Regions from separate parts of the Pseudodesulfovibrio senegalensis genome, predicted to be linked through region 1. Evidence: predicted binding sites of a transcription regulator. Region 1 holds the regulator's gene; the other holds the start of a gene.
What was found. Region 1 encodes sigma-54, which starts transcription at its own class of promoters, with help from an activator protein. Its sites were predicted from a motif close to CTGGCACGGNNNNTGCTT; they were not measured.

Region 2: a site for sigma-54 is predicted at 1,892-1,909, ahead of F8A88_RS02560 (LeuA family protein). Genes of this name have one in related genera too.

Annotation. Positions count from the first base shown of each region.
Region 1 covers NZ_WAIE01000001.1:1,236,595-1,242,259, reverse strand. The annotation lists gene hpf (ribosome hibernation-promoting factor, HPF/YfiA family) at 1-387, opposite strand, end outside; gene rpoN (RNA polymerase factor sigma-54) at 428-1,840, opposite strand; gene lptB (LPS export ABC transporter ATP-binding protein) at 2,107-2,829, opposite strand; gene F8A88_RS05840 (LptA/OstA family protein) at 2,831-3,769, opposite strand; gene lptC (LPS export ABC transporter periplasmic protein LptC) at 3,772-4,344, opposite strand; gene F8A88_RS05830 (KdsC family phosphatase) at 4,384-4,908, opposite strand; gene kdsA (3-deoxy-8-phosphooctulonate synthase) at 4,901-5,665, opposite strand, start outside.
Region 2 covers NZ_WAIE01000001.1:549,735-555,399, reverse strand. The annotation lists gene F8A88_RS02575 (P-II family nitrogen regulator) at 1-288, opposite strand, end outside; gene F8A88_RS02570 (P-II family nitrogen regulator) at 288-641, opposite strand; gene nifH (nitrogenase iron protein) at 802-1,632, opposite strand; gene F8A88_RS02560 (LeuA family protein) at 1,951-3,048, shown strand; gene F8A88_RS02555 (hypothetical protein) at 3,062-3,913, shown strand; gene F8A88_RS02550 (alpha/beta hydrolase) at 4,213-5,469, opposite strand; gene F8A88_RS02545 (alpha/beta hydrolase family protein) at 5,480-5,665, opposite strand, start outside.

The DNA of each region.
Region 1 (5,665 bases):
ACTGCCGACGATTGTCGGGGTCCAGTTGCCGGATTCCTTTTCCAAAAAAGACAGATAGTCCATCTGGACGACCTTGTTGGCTCGGGCCTTCTTGCCGCGATCCTTCATCTTTTCGCGTAATTTGCGCAATTGCGCTTCCAGCTTGTCCAGCACCAAGTCGATGCTTGAATACATGTCCTCCGATGTTTCAAACGCAGACAAATGAATATTGTCCGCATTGAGCACAACATCGGCCTTCTGGCGAAACTTCTCAACCATGAGATTGACCTTGAGCTCGGCCGTGTCAGAATGGGACACGTACTTGCCGAGTTTTCCAAAGCGCTTTTCAGCATACTTCTTGAGATGGTCGGACGGATCGAAGTTCTTGAAGGTGAAGCTGATGTTCATGGACTACCCTCCTGAGTTTGTGGGTATTTGACAAGCCCTGTTAGAAAAACTCCTTTCGCTTTGAAGATGAGGCAATGCCCATTGCAGAACGATATTTTGCCACGGTTCTTCGTGCGATGTTTACATCGAGTTTTTCTTTCAGAATTTCACCGATTTTTTCGTCACTGAGCGGTTTTTTCGGATTCTCCTCGCTTATAAGTTGCTTGATGAGTGCCTTGACGCTCTCGGAGCCGACCTGAGAGCCATCCCCCAAGTCCAAAGCACTGTTGAAAAAGAATTTCAATTCAAAAATACCGTGGGGAGTGGATACGTATTTATTGGTCGTGATCCGGCTCACGGTGGATTCATGCATGCTGATGTCTTCGGCAACCTCTTTCAGGATGAGTGGCTTGAGTTTGGTCACACCCTCTTCAAAAAAGTCCCTCTGAAATCTGACAATGCTCTCAACTACTTTATACAACGTACGTTGCCGTTGGTACAGGCTTTTCATCAGCCATGCGGCAGATCGCATTTTTTCGGAAAAATAATCCTTTTCCTTTTCGTTGCTGGCCTTGAGATTATCCACGTAAAAGGAGTTCATTTGAAGACTGGGAAGGCCGTCATCGTTGAGCATGATGACGAACTCGTCTCCGAACTTGTATACGAAAACATCGGGGCTGACGTAATGTGGTTCTGTGGAGGAAAAATTCGTCCCCGGCATGGGATCCAAGGTTTGGAGGAGGTCAAGATAGGATTTGAGATCCTCCATGGATATCTTGAATTTGCGCACAAGGGGCTTGTACCGGTGCTTTTCAAGGTCCTCGAGATGATCGGTGACCAATGAAACCAAAACAGGATCGCTGTCAAACCCTGCTACCTTCATCTGGACCAGCAGACATTCCTGGGGGGTGCGAGCCGCTATGCCCACAGGGTCGAGCAGCTGCATCTTGCGGATCACCTTTTCCACAAGTTCGGCTTCCACAGGGATCATGGACATTATTTCGTCCACACTGGCCTTGAGGTAGCCGTTGTGGTCGAGATTGCCAACGACAACATCGCCTACGGCAATTTCTTCATCCGTAAAATTGGAAAGGCGCATTTGCCAGCTCAGATGTCCTTCGAGCGAAGGCTTGGAGGCCAGCCGTGCCTCAAAAGACATACCCTCTTCCGGGATTTCTGCGTCCCGGGAGTGTGATTGTTTCGAAGTACTGGAAAACTCACCAAGATAGTTCTCCCAGTCTGCATCCTTGACTAGGGCGTCGTTGGCATCTTCTGTGGCGGAGCGATCGTCTTCGACTTCGGACACGGCTTCATTTTCCGTTTCTTCAAGAAACGGATTCTCCAGCAACTCTTGCTGTACGGTTTCAACCAGCTCAAGCCTCGACAATTGCAGCAGCTTGATTGCCTGCTGTAATTGCGGTGTCATCACAAGCTGTTGAGAAAGTTTGAGTTGTTGCCTGAGTTCAAGTCCCATATACGTACCGTTCCGATTTTTCCTGTTGGGAAAAACTTGTTGTTATTTTTTATTTATCCTGCATGGATTTCGTGCAATCCGCAATGAGCAGGAACGAATTATACTAAATTTGAATCAACATAACCTATTGTGACTTTTATTTTTCCTCAAATCAAACTCTTTACATGAAAAAAATGTACCAATGTTCACAGCCGCTGTAAATCGGGAATTCGGGAAAAAGGGAACAATCCGGACGAAGCCGGTACAGGGAATGGAGGAGAATGGATTTAGAGGCAAAAATCCTCGCCCAGATAAATCTGTCTGGCCTGACTGTCCTGAACAATGACTTCCGGCGTGCCTTCAAGAATAATCGTACCTTCGTATACGAGGTATGCGCGGTCACAAATATTCAGCGTTTCACGCACGTTATGGTCAGAAATCAAAATTCCGATGCCCATACTTTTGAGTACGGAAATGATTTCCTGAATATCGATAACCGCAATGGGGTCGATACCAGCAAACGGTTCGTCAAGCAGAATGAAGCTGGGGTTGAGGATGAGAGCCCGGGCGATTTCCAGCCGTCTCCGCTCGCCACCGGATAGAAACATGGCGGGCTGGTCAGCCAACTTGGAAATTGTAAACATATCCATGAGTTCTTCGGCCCGGGCATTTTGTTGGCGTGGCGTCATGGAGGTCTGTTCAAGGATGATTTCAAGGTTCTGGCGAACCGTGAGTTTTTTGAAAATAGAACTTTCCTGTGGCAGATAGCTGATGCCAAGGCGGGCTCGTTCATGCAAGGGCTGGTCAGTTATGTTTTGGCCGTTGAAGGAAACATCCCCGGTGTTGGGCTTGACGATCCCCACCAGCATGTAAAAGGTCGTGGTCTTGCCCGCGCCGTTAGGACCGAGAAGTCCCACCACCTCCTGTTTGCCCAGGTTCAGGTTCACGCTGTGGACAACCTCTTTTTGTCCGTATCGTTTGCTGAGGTTCGCGGCGACCAGACCTTCCATGCTATTGTACCTTCAATCCCTTGGGCGCGAAAAAGATGGCCTCCACGCGCTTTCCCTTGTCGCCAACAACTTCACTCCTGTTTTCCCGGACATAGTAACGGATGACCTCGCCCGTGATGCTGTTGGGACCGTCCTTGAGCACAGGCTTTTCCTCCATGTACAAAACCCGTTTGCCCACATCATAGGTCAACTTGCCACAGGAGCCGGAGGTTTTTCCCTTTTTTGCCCGAACATTGCCTCTGGCCACGATCCGATCAATGCTGTCCACCTGAAACTTCTTTCCGTCCTTGGAGGAGAAATACGCGGAAATATTATCAGCCCAGAGTGTCAGGCCTTCGTGCTTGGCAATAACGTTTCCAACAAAAGCGACCACCTTGCGATTTTCGTCATAGGTCATGCGTTCGGCCGTGATGGACACAGGAACGCCGGAAGGCGTGGAAACAGCCTCGTCATTTGCGGGCGGAACCGTATCCACGGGAGCTTTGACTTGTCCGGCACCAGAAGCAGGTTTGCCCGGCTTCATGACCACCTGTTTCTTTTGGTTGGCAGGCGTGTTTTGTTGTTTTTGGGCCGGAGCCTGCTTTGCCACTGGTTTTTTGGCGACCTTGGCTGCCGGTTTGGCTTTTGGGGTAACGGCGGGCTTCGTCATTTTGACGGGTTTGAGATACTTGACGTTGGCATATCCCAAAGCCGCAGATTCCTTGCGTTCGGCCTGATTCATCCTGAACACGGCCACCCATCCGTTTTTGAGGAAATCTGTTCGAACCCGTTCACCTTTTTTCAGGGTCACAACATGTTCGGCTTTTGGGGTACGTCCCTTGCGAACGTTCAGGTTCCTGTCAGCCTGACGGACAACACCCCAGTCTGCGGCTATGGCCGGAATTGTCAAAGCCAAAAAAGCAATGGCGATATTCAGGAAAAAGCCTGTCCACGATTTCATGTTCAATTCTCCTGCTCGAAGCCTGTTTCCAGACTTTGGGGGATAATGGTGGCTTCGACGCCGCCTGCTGCAATCAGTTCCCGCGTTACGATATCGATTTCAACAGCTGTGGCGTTTACGGAAAGATCCGGTCTGTGAACGGAAACTCCGCCTTTGAGAAAGACTTTGCCGATGGCGCCTATGTAATCGAAATGCTGTGCCTTGAGGGCAAACATGCCGAATCGTCCGTCAATGTTGTCCCACAGCGTGAGGTTGTCGTTTTTCTGATCAATGTCGCCGCTATCCGCACGGATGAATACTTCCTGCCGGTCTTCCCCAAAAAAGGCGGTCAACTGAGGCATTTCAACGGTAACGAGCTTTCGGTCCTGATCGTATTTTGCCTCGCGTGCCTGAAGTTTCCACTGCAGGGCGCCATCTTTCCCCTGTACCAGCTCAATATCCGTTGCTTCCACGTCGGCGTCTTCCAGAACAGGACGTTCCGTGCGTTCTGCCGGGGCGGTTCTTGTGGCGGGCATATCCTTAGTTTCCGTGTGAACAAATTCTTTGACAAGATAGCCAAAAATCAGTCCGCACAAAAAAACGGCTCCCCAGAGAAAGATCGGACGCAAATTCATCTATTCGGCCCACTCCTGCCAGAGATCGTCGAATTGGCCGCGCTGCCTGAGAATGAAGGCGATGGCTTCGCGCACGGCCCCGTTGCCGCCACTGCGGTCCGACACCCAATGTGCCAATTCCAGAATTTCCGGCAAGGCGTTGGGAACGCTCATGGCCAAGCCAGCACGTCGCATGACGCCAGCATCAATCCAGTCGTCGCCCATGAAGGCGGCCTGTTCTTCAGAAACACCGACCGAATCACATATTTCCCTGAAAAGTGGTACTTTCTTATGGTTACCCGCATGGTAATGCTCAATGCCAAGTTCGCGAACACGCTTTTCCACGGGTTTCTGGTCCAAACCGGTGATAACGGCGATTTCAAGGCCGGCCGCCTGAGCCAGTTTAATGCCCAGGCCGTCCTGCACGTTGAAACGCTTGAAGGCCAAACCATCGTCGTCGTAATAGAGGCCCCCATCCGTGAGAACGCCGTCCACATCAAGAACGAGCAGTTTGATGCTTTTCGCTCGATCTTCTGGACTACGCATCAACAATCTCCCATATGGCCTTGAGTTGTCCGAGTAACGGTTCGAATTGGTCCAACGGCAGGCTATTGGGGCCGTCACATAGGGCATTGTCCGGGTCCGGATGCACTTCCATGAACACACCCGAGGCTCCGGCGGCAACAGCGGCCCGAGCCAGCACCGGAACGTATTCGCGTTGTCCGCCCGAGCAACCGCCCTGTCCGCCCGGCAACTGTACAGAATGCGTTGCATCGAACACGGCTGGGACGCCGAATCCCGTCATTATGGGTATGGATCGGAAGTCCACCACGAGGTTGTTGTATCCGTAGGTGGAGCCTCGCTCCGTGAGCCAGACTTTTTCATTGCCCGCAGCGCGCACCTTTTCCACGGCATTTTCCATGTCCCAGGGAGCAAGGAATTGTCCTTTCTTGATATTGATGATGCTGCCGGTTTTTGCCGCTGCGACCAGAAGGTCGGTTTGTCGGCAAAGAAATGCGGGAATCTGGAGCACGTCGGCCACTTCGGCTACTTGGTTGGCCTGTTCCGGCCAATGGATATCCGTGATAATGGGCAGGCCGGTTTCGCGCTTGACCTCGGCAAGAATCTCCAGCCCCTTTTCAATGCCGGGGCCGCGGTAACTGGACGCGGAGGTCCGGTTGGCCTTGTCGAACGAGCTTTTGTAGATGATGGTCAAGCCCGTTTTTTCGGCAATGCTCTTGATGACGCGGGAGGTGCTCAGGGCCATTTCCCGGCTTTCGATCACGCAGGGACCGGCAATGAT
Region 2 (5,665 bases), 690 kb from region 1:
TTTGCCGGTCCGGTTGACCTCGGTGATGGCTTCCACCACGTCCTCGACCTGATCGTCGGGAACCACGACGGTGACCATGCGTTTGGCATACAGCTTGCCCTTTTCTCCAAGGACGGCAGCGGCCTCTTCATATCCGCTTTCCGCGCCCTCAAGCACGGCGGCGTTGACAAAGCCCTTGCCGCGCCCCTGAGCCTCATGGGCAAAGAAGGCATCCACCCCGGCCTCGGTCAGGGCGGCCTTGGTCTTGTTCATCATGTTCATGCGCACCACGGCGATGACTTCCTTCATTACGCGGCCTCCTCGCTTGCGGCGGCGGTATCTTCCACGCCGGAACTGATGGTGAAGACGGACTCCACATCGGTAACGAATATCTTGCCGTCGCCGAACGCCCCGCCCTTGTCGGAACGGGCCGCGTCCATGATGGTGTTGACCACGAAATCCTTGTCCGCAGCGTTGACGACGCTCATGAGCATGGTTTTGGGAATCTCGTCGTAGGTGACTTCGCCGATCTTGATGCCGCGCTGTTTGCCGCGACCGGCCACGGAATACTTGGTGACAGCGGGGAAACCGTTGTCCATGAGGGCGGCCAACACGTCATCCGCTTTTTCCGGCCGCACAATCGCTCTTACCATGATCATCATTTCCATTCCCTCCTATCACTTCGATTTTATTGTATTTTGATTACACCGACAGCCGTTTCGAGGGTGTCGGGAACCAGGCGCAGGCAGGATACGGAGTCCATATGCGCTTTCCCGATGCCCCGGCAGCGTGCGCGGGGCATCACGAGTTGATGGAAAAAGCCTAGGCGGCTTCCATGATGCCGTAATCGAGCAACAACTGTTCGAGGTCCTCGATTTCGAGCGGGGTCGGAATGACGAACATCTCGTTTTCGTCAATGGCCTTGGCAAGCCCGCGGTATTCGTCAGCCTGATTCACGGAGCCATCCCACTCAATGACGGTTTTGCGATTGATCTCGGCGCGCTGGACATCGTTGTCGCGCGGCACAAAGTAGATCATCTGGGTGCCGAGCTTGCTGGCCAACTCCCGGATGAGGTCGGCTTCGCGGTCGGTGTTGCGGGAGTTGCAGATGAGGCCGCCCAGACGGACGCCGCCGGATTCGGCATATTTCATGATGCCTTTGCAGATGTTGTTGGCCGCATACATGGCCATCATCTCGCCGGAACAGACAATGTAGATTTCCTGCGCCTTGCCGTCGCGGATGGGCATGGCGAATCCGCCGCAGACAACGTCGCCGAGGACGTCATAAAAGGCATAGTCCAGCCCTTCGGTCTCTTCATACGCGCCGAGGGATTCGAGCATGTTGATGGAGGTGATGATACCGCGGCCCGCACAGCCGACACCGGGTTCCGGGCCGCCGGATTCAACACACCATGTGCCACCGAAACCGGGCTTGCGGATATCTTCGAGCTCCACGTCCTCGCCTTCTTCGCGCAGGGTATCGAGCACGGACTTCTGGGCCAGGCCACCAAGCAGCAGACGGGTGGAATCCGCCTTGGGGTCACAGCCGACCACCATGACCTTGCGGCCCATTTCCGCCAATCCGGCAACGGTGTTCTGCGTGGTTGTGGACTTTCCGATTCCGCCTTTTCCGTAAATGGCTACTTTCCTCATGTTTTCCTCCAAGGGTTGGTTTCAGATGGACACCCCCCATAAGGCAAAGGGCGTGCCATTTACGGATAGAAACAATAAATCACCGAAATAAAAGGGTTTTAATTCAAAGACACATAATACAAACAACCTACGAAAAGTGTAGACAACCACCGGAGCGCACGACCAAATTGTCGCTGACTACAAAAACGTAGGCAGCGGGCAGTCGCGGCCGCATGTCGATTTATCTAGTAACTTCAAAGACATGAAAGACGCATATTCATTGGCATTGAATATGCTCAGGGAAAGGATGGAAAGGTAACAAACGCAAGGAGTCGAACCATGCTGATCGACACGACCTTGAGAGAAGGCGCGCAGTTGTTCGGAGCGTATTTCGTTCAGGAGACAAGGGAACGGATCGTTGACGGGCTTCTTGAACTCGGCGTGAACGAACTGGAAATCGGCTGGGTGGGGCAGGACGGCCTGAAACACCTGATCGCCCAGACCAGAGCCAAGGCAGCCGGCACCCGTCTCAGCGTATGGTCGCCCTGCCGTGAAAAGGACGTCCGCGCTGCAGGAGAACTCGACATAGATCGTATCAATATCGGGGTGCCGGTGTCGGACCTGCACATGACACACCGCCTCGGAACCGATCGCGAAGGGCTTCTCGAACGATTGTTCTGCACCCTGCTGGCGGCGGCCCTGCTGGGCATTGAGTACATCTCCGTGGGGCTGGAAGACGTGTCCCGCGCTGACGAGGATTTTGCGCTCAAGGCCGCACAGCTTGCGCAGGACATGGGAGCCAGCCGTATCAGGCTGTCCGACTCCCTCGGCGTGCTCACGCCACAAAAAACGGCCCGGCTCGTCAAACGCTTCCGCAACGCCCTGACCATTGATCTGGCCGTGCACTGCCACGATGATTTCGGCATGGCAACGGCCAACGCGGTCACCGCTCTCGAGTGCGGAGCGGACTATGCCGATGCCAGCGTGCTGGGGATCGGCGAACGTTCCGGCATTGCGGCCACCGAGGAATTGGCCGCGTGGCTCACACTCAAGGAGGGAACCCATGACTATGCCGTCAACAATATTCGTGAACTGTGCGATCTGGTCTCGAACGCTGCCGACGTGCCGATTCCCCGCACCAAACCCATTGCGGGAGAAGATATCTTTGCGTGTGAATCCGGGCTCCATGCCCACGCGCTCAGCAAGTCTCCGGCGCTTTTCGAACCCTACGACCCGGCGGCCGTGGGCACACGGCGCATCATTGCCGTTGGCGGCAAAAGCGGGCAGGCAGCCCTGCGTTCCGCCCTCTGTGAAAACGCCCTCAACTGTCCGGAAAAACAACTGCCGAAACTCGTCAGGGCCGTCAGGGACCTGTCATGGAAGCTTGAACGTCCGCTGACCGAAACAGAACTCACCAAACTTGCCAACTCCAACTGACAAAGGAAACACCATGCAGCCGATTCAAACGAAATATGGCGACCTGATCCCCCAGCACACCACGGACGATCTCAGGAAAAAGGAAGTGCTCCCGGTACGATATCATGAAAACGGCACACCCAAGACCGTGCCGCTGGAGATGCAGACCTCCATCCCGACACCGGTCGGCAACATACCGGCCGAATTGGTAACGTTTCATGAAAACGGCACCCTCAAACGGGTCTTTCCGCTCAACGGCAAACTTTCGGGATACTGGGGAGAATCGGATGAAGCGGCGCTGGCCGAACCCACTCCAGTGCAAACCCCGGCGGGCATGATCACGGCCAAGGTCATCGCCATCAGCTTTCACGAAAACGAGGCGATACGCAGTCTCACCTTATGGCCCGGAGAAGTCGTCAGCCTGGTCACTCCGGTCGGCCCCATGAAAGCCCGAATCGGAATCAGTTTTGACCGAAACGGCATGCTCCGTTCGCTGGAACCGGCCAGTCCGACATCGGTAACCACGCCCATCGGCGACATCATGGCCTTTAATTCCGATGCTCTGGGCGTGAACGGCGATATGAACTCACTCGTCTTTGACGCCCGCGGCGCCGTTGCACGGGTAACGACCACCCTCAGCCAGCTCTCCGTGGTCCGGCCCAACGGCGAATCCGATTTGTTCAAACCGCTGTATCGCGAAAGCTACTGCAGCGAGACCGAACAGGAACCCGTTCCCATGATCGTTGCAATCGGCAAAGACACGATCACCATCCAAACACATTGTGATCTCCCGACCATACGGATTCCCACGGCAGACCATGTCTTCCTTTCCGAATCTCCCCTGCCCCGCCAGAACACGATACCGCTCATGGGGTGCGGGCTCTAGAAACAGGGCCGGTTCACGGTACTCACCACGCATGGACTTCAGCACAAGGAAGCTGTCAGCCGACGTGGAAACAGGTCAACGGCGCGAATAAGCCAGCCGCACACAACCGGCGGACGCGCCGGACTCGATGCTGTCCAAGATATTCCGCAAGGGGACCGGGGACATGATGCCCCGAGAAGAAGCGGTGCCAGTCAACGGCCGGCAGGCGCCGGACGGTCTGTGTATTTGGCCGCACACCCGCCCGGGAAAAAACGTCAATCACGCCCACAACCAACCACGCAATCGCATCCCCACCTCGGTCAACGGAAAATTTCATCAAGCCAGTCGAACACGACCTGCCCGACAATGCTCCGGTTTTCCATGATGCAATGGTTGGATGCCCCTTCGTCGGAAGGTGTCACCACCAGCCTGCTTCGCGTGTCGCTGAATCCGTCCATGGCAACCTTCTGCTGTCGCCGGACCTCCTGGCTGCGGTATTCCCCCTCGCCCACGACAAGCAGGGCCGGGACCGCGATCTGGCTGGGGTCAAATGTATTGCCCTTGTTTGCTTCAATAAGCCCTGCCGGTTTGTCCACGCCGTATCGCCAGCAAATGGATTTGACGATGTCAGCGTGGAAGGAGGACCAGGAATCGATTTCCTCCCTGGTAGCAGAAGCCGCGGGCATGGCCGCGAACAGCGGGTAGGCATCCACCACGGCCGAACTCATGGCAATGGCCTTGATGCGGGAATCGTGCATGGCGGCCTGGGGAACGAAGAGCCCGCCGCCGCTGATTCCGTATGCAGCGAATTTTTCCGGGGCCACGTCCGGACGGCTCAAGGCGTAATCCACCACATTCTTCATGGGAACATTGGTATCCGTACGGAAAACATGGCCGGCATGAGGCAACAGGCCCTGCCCCGGCAGGTCCACGGTCATGAAATTGTAGCCGCGCTCATGGGCCTGAGGCTCAATGTAAAAGAACAAATCTTCGATAAACGTTTCCCCGCCGCCGATCATCAACAGGGTCTTTGCCGGCTTGCCCGAATTGTCTGCCTTGCGGAAATAACCGGGAAGGACCGTGTTCTCAAAAGGAATCTCAAAATACTCGAGGGGCGGGTCAAACAACGGTCCGGCCTGCCGCATGAGCGAACGGCACTTGAGGCCGCGCTTCTCCAACTCCGGGTTGCCCGGCAGCATGCCGAGCAGCGAAATACGGTAATAGTAAGCGGCACGAATCAATTGTGTGCGAGCGCTCACGACATGCCCCGCCCTGAGCGCGCTTTCGCCTCGCGCCTCCACCCGTCGCGCCAGCTCATGCCATTCCTTTTGCCAGCTGACGGCATCGCCGTCCTTGATGCGGGACGCGGCATAAAAGGCCTCGCCGATCTCCACCCCGCCATTCCGGGCGGCCCCGAGCACAAGGTTGCCGAAATGGAAATCCATGTCGCCATCCTTGAAAAAATAATGAAAAGTGGTTGCGTGGGCATCAAACGCCTTGGAGTCTTCGCCAGCCCACGCGCCGCAGCACAGCAGCGAGGTCACGATGAAAACCGTTACAAAAAGAGTCCGTTTCACTTCTTCCCCCCTACGGCAACCGAGGCATGGCACGGGTGTCCAGCCAGTTGAATATGCGTTCAGCAGACACGAACGGTGCGCCGGATTGGCAGTGAAACTGTGCACCGTGGTCCGTGTTGAACTCATAATAGGTCTTCTTTGATTTCAAGCCGTTGTAAAATTTCTTGGCCTGCGCGTTGGACCCGGCAATCTGGTC